2 regions of the Pantoea sp. Z09 genome follow, and region 2 is predicted to be linked to the other one. Evidence: predicted binding sites of a transcription regulator. Region 2 holds the regulator's gene; the other holds the start of a gene.
The links. Region 2 encodes LexA, which represses DNA repair genes until DNA is damaged. Its sites were predicted from a motif close to TNCTGTATGTACATACAGNA; they were not measured.
Positions count from the first base shown of each region.

Region 1: mutH (DNA mismatch repair endonuclease MutH) is a predicted target of LexA. The motif match lies at 1,429-1,448, and genes of this name have one in related genera.

Region 1 is NZ_CP092373.1:3,048,435-3,050,835, reverse strand. Features, by position in the region: gene MC269_RS14645 (TerC family protein) at 1-458, opposite strand, end outside; gene mutH (DNA mismatch repair endonuclease MutH) at 519-1,196, opposite strand; gene rppH (RNA pyrophosphohydrolase) at 1,883-2,401, shown strand, end outside.
Region 2 is NZ_CP092373.1:3,591,518-3,593,918, reverse strand. Features, by position in the region: gene plsB (glycerol-3-phosphate 1-O-acyltransferase PlsB) at 1-247, opposite strand, end outside; gene MC269_RS17215 (diacylglycerol kinase) at 377-745, shown strand; gene lexA (transcriptional repressor LexA) at 852-1,466, shown strand; gene dinF (MATE family efflux transporter DinF) at 1,602-2,401, shown strand, end outside.

The DNA.
Region 1 (2,401 bases), 540 kb from region 2:
AGATGATCGGAGAGGCCAACGGCGGTGATCACTGAGTCGAGGCTGAAGATAATGTCCAGCAGCATGATCTGCACGATGGCGCCAAGAAAAGAGTGCACGTTGGTCTTGTGCTCCTCTTCGCCTCCTTCGATGGTTTCATGGATCTCCATGCTCGATTTCCACAGCAGGAACAGGCCGCCGCCCAGCAGGATCAGGTCGCGCCAGGAGAACGCGTGGTCGAACAGAGTAAACAGCGGATGGGTCAGACGCGCGACCCAGGCGATAGAGGCCAGCAGGCAAAGGCGCATCACCATCGCGCCCATCAGACCCAGACGGCGGGCGCTCGCCTGCTGATGTTTAGGCAGCTTAGCGACCACCAGCGATAAAAAGATAATATTATCAATGCCCAGAACCACTTCGAGGATGGTCAGCGTGCCCAGCGCCAGCCAGGCGTTGGGATCGGTTATCCACTCAAACATGCGCACTCTCAATGTTAAACGAAAAGTAAACGGCGATTATACGCATTCAATTCAAGGCACTTACAGTAAAAAATGGCGCGCCAGCAGCGGGGCGGTAAAGCTTTTCTTCAGATAAAAGCCGCGCGGCAGCGTCATAATGGGTTCGCCCTGCTCGCCGATACCCTCCGTCAGCGCCCGGCTGTTGGCGGCTTTGGGCCGGATCTGCAGCCAGGCGCCGTGGCGCGCGGTAATGCGCTCCACCTGGCCCAGTACGATCATATCCATCAGCTCTTCCCAGTCCTGACGCAGCATCCGCTCCTCCTCTTCATCCGGGCTCCACAGCAGCGGCGCGCCGACGCGACGCTGCGCCAGCGGAATAGCGCGGTCGCCCTCGACCGGGATCCACAGCACCCGCGCCAGCTTGTGGCGCACATGGCTGGTTTCCCAGGTAACGCCGCTATTGCCGGTCAGCGGCGCCACGCAAACAAAGGTGGTCTCCAGCGGTTTGCCCTGCGCGTCGATGGGAATGGTTTTGAGTTCGATGCCGAGATGCGCAAAATCCTGCTCCGCTTTGCTGCCCGCGCTGGCGCCGAGATAGCGCTCCAGCAGCATACCGACCCAGCCTTTATCGCGGCGCAGGTCGGCCGGGATCGGCAGATCGGCCCGCTGCGCCAGCGCGGCCAGCGTTTCGCCTGCCAGCGCATGAGCGCGCGCCAGCAGAATCGCTTCGTTTTCAGGCGGGGAGGGGAGCTGGGTCATGATGGCTACTCATCTGGTCAAAAAATAGACAGTTTTTTCCCGCAGAACGTTGTCCACAGCAGCACTGCAAGAAGGGAAAACGATAATAGCATGATTCATCATGCTTTTTTAACCACGACGCTTTTTCGCCGCTGACGGAATTCACGGGTTATCCCTGACTGTCGGCAACAATGAACAGGATCTTCGTCTGAGTTATCCACAGATCGGTGGGATAACCCGGCCGTAACAGGGTTACTGGTTCGATTTACAGCCTTGACTTTGGGCCTGATGCGGCTTTTCTGGTCACAGGCGACCAAGTTTACTCCATTGTCTGTGGATAAAAACGGCGTCGCTTGATCTTTAACCAGCTGCGAATTTTCTGGCGTCGGGAAAAGCTATTCAGGCGGCGGCATTCTGAATAAGAGTTGTTTAATCGCCTGTTTTACAATGATAAAAAACGGCATAGTGTGCATGGGGCCGGCAGAGCGCGGAAAAGTTTATTCAGCTAATTCCCGCGTTCTGCACAGCGCTATCCACAGAAAACGTGAATAAGATCGGCGCTTTATGCGCTTCATTGTTTATAACTCTGGATAACCCTGTGAGTTATCCAGGGCTAAGGCGGCGTTCTCCCCGCGAATCCAGTGGTTTACCGCCTGTAAGGAGTGTGAAACAATCAGGCTATTCAAATTTAGCTTTGAGGTAGTCCAGTGATCGATGATGATGGCTACCGCCCGAATGTTGGTATCGTAATCTGTAACAGGCAAGGACAAGTGTTGTGGGCCAGGCGCTTTGGACAGCACTCCTGGCAGTTTCCTCAGGGAGGCATCAATCCCGGTGAAACCGCCGAACAGGCGATGTATCGCGAACTGTTCGAAGAAGTGGGTTTACACCGTAAAGATGTTCGAATACTTGCATCTACCCGAAACTGGTTGCGCTACAAATTGCCAAAACGTTTGGTGCGTTGGGACACGAAGCCGGTCTGTATCGGCCAGAAACAAAAGTGGTTTCTTCTGCAGTTGATGAGCAGTGACGCGGATATCAATGTGCAACACAGCAGCACGCCGGAGTTCGACGGCTGGCGCTGGGTGAGCTTCTGGTATCCGGTGCGTCAGGTTGTCTCCTTTAAACGCGATGTCTATCGCCGCGTGATGAAGGAATTCGCTGGCGTGGTGATGTCGATGCAGGAGAGTGCAGGGCAGCAGCGCAGCGCGCCAGCCCATCGACGG
Region 2 (2,401 bases):
CGTGGCGCGGCAGCAGCGCGCCGTCAATTTCCAGCGGCGACAGCGGATCGGGCAGATTATGCTTCAGACACTGCTGGCGCAGCGTCAGCAAATCCGCCTTGGAATCGTATGGCAGCACGTACATAATCGGCCGCGTGGGATCGAGCCCATGCTCGGAAACCGGATCGACCGGAATAGCCTTGGTTTTTACCAGAACCGAGAGTGGTAAATTCAACAATTTATAATAGAGTTTACGCCAACCTGACATAGACAAACATGAAGCCTCTTGTTAGCAAAGCGCCGCAAGCATACCAGAAAGTGCTGCGAAGATCTGTGGTGGTGCCAAACGCATCCGGCCCAGACATTGACGTCAAACAACTCAAAGGGTTCCCTCACTATGGCAAGTAATACCACCGGTTTACTGAGAATTGTGAAAGCGGCCGGCTACTCCTGGCAAGGGCTGCGCGCCGCCTGGCAGCATGAAGCCGCGTTTCGCCAGGAGGCGTCCGCCGCCATTATCGCTATCCTTGTCGCCTGCTGGCTGGATGTCGACACCGTCGCGCGCATCCTGATGATCGGCTCCGTGGTGCTGGTGATTATCGTCGAGATCCTCAACAGCGCTATCGAAGCGGTGGTCGACCGCATCGGCCAGGAGCGTCATCCGCTGGCTGGCCGGGCGAAGGATATGGGTTCCGCCGCCGTACTGCTCGCTATCATACTGGCGCTCTTTGTCTGGATCGCGCTGCTTTGGTCGCATTTGCGCTAGGCTTTCCACAATTCCCCAAACGGCTGTTATTTCCCTGGGTTTTGGTTTTCATTTCGCCAATACCTGTATATACTCACAGCGACTGTATAAACAACCAGGGGGCGGGATGAAAGCATTAACCACCAGGCAGCAACAGGTTTATGACCTGATTCGCGACCATATCAACCAGACGGGCATGCCGCCAACGCGTGCGGAAATCGCCTCGCAGCTGGGGTTCCGTTCCCCGAACGCCGCCGAAGAGCATCTGAAGGCGCTGGCGCGTAAAGGCGTCATTGAGATCGTTTCCGGCGCATCACGCGGCATTCGCCTGCTGATGGAAGAGGAAGAGTCAAACGGCCTGCCGCTAATCGGCCGCGTCGCCGCTGGCGAGCCGCTGCTGGCGCAGGAACATATCGAGACGCACTACAAAGTCGATCCCGACCTGTTTAAGCCTTCCGCTGATTTTCTGCTGCGCGTCGCCGGGATGTCGATGAAAGATATCGGCATCATGGATGGCGACCTGCTGGCGGTGCATAAAACGCAGGACGTGCGCAACGGCCAGGTCGTGGTCGCGCGTATCGATGATGAAGTCACCGTGAAACGCTGGAAAAAACAGGGCACCGTGGTGCATCTGCTGCCGGAAAACAACGACTTCGAGCCGATTATCGTCGACACCCGCACGCAGTCGCTGACCGTAGAAGGTCTGGCGGTAGGCGTGGTGCGCAACGGCGAGTGGCTCTGACCGGCTGATTTCAGACGCCTGCAGCGGCTTTTTGTCGGGCGTCTGAACGCTAACGCTTGCTAAAGCGGTCGGGGCTGCACTCTGCGCCCTCACGCCGCGCTTCTCTCTTTTACGTCTTCAGGCATGGACCGGCTGATGCGTCTCTTCACCGCAAACGACCGACAACTCTGGCGGCTGGCGCTGCCGATGATCCTCTCCAATATCACCGTGCCGCTGCTTGGCCTGGTGGACACCGCCGTTATCGGCCATCTCGACAGCCCGGTTTATCTTGGCGGCGTAGCCATTGGCGCAACCATCACCAGCTTCGTTTTTATGCTGCTCCTCTTTCTGCGCATGAGCACCACGGGCATCACCGCTCAGGCGTTCGGCGCGCGCGATCCGCTGGCGCTGGCGCGCGCCCTGACGCAGCCGCTGCTCATTGCGCTGCTGGCCGGCGCGCTGTTTATTCTGCTGCGCGATCCGCTAAGCGCCCTGGCGGGACGGCTGGCGGGCGGCAATCCGGAGGTGCTGGCGCAGGCGGCAATCTTTATTCATATCCGCTGGCTTAGCGCGCCGGCGACGCTGGCGAATATGGTGCTGCTCGGCTGGCTGCTGGGGGTGCAGTATGCCCGCGCGCCGGTGGTGCTGCTGGTGGTCGGCAACGCCGTCAACATCCTGCTCGACCTCTGGCTGGTGCTCGGGCTGAAGTGGGGCGTCGCGGGCGCGGCGACCGCCACGGCGCTGGCGGAATACGTGACGCTGGCGGTGGGGCTGGCGATGGTATGGCGCGTGCTGAAAATGCGCGGCATTTCCCTCGCGATGCTGAAAAAGAGCTGGCGCGGCGATATTCGTCGTCTGCTGCGCCTGAATCGCGACATCATGCTGCGCTCGCTGCTGCTACAGCTCTGCTTTGCCTCGCTGACCCTTATCGGCGCGCGACTGGGGCCGGAGATCGT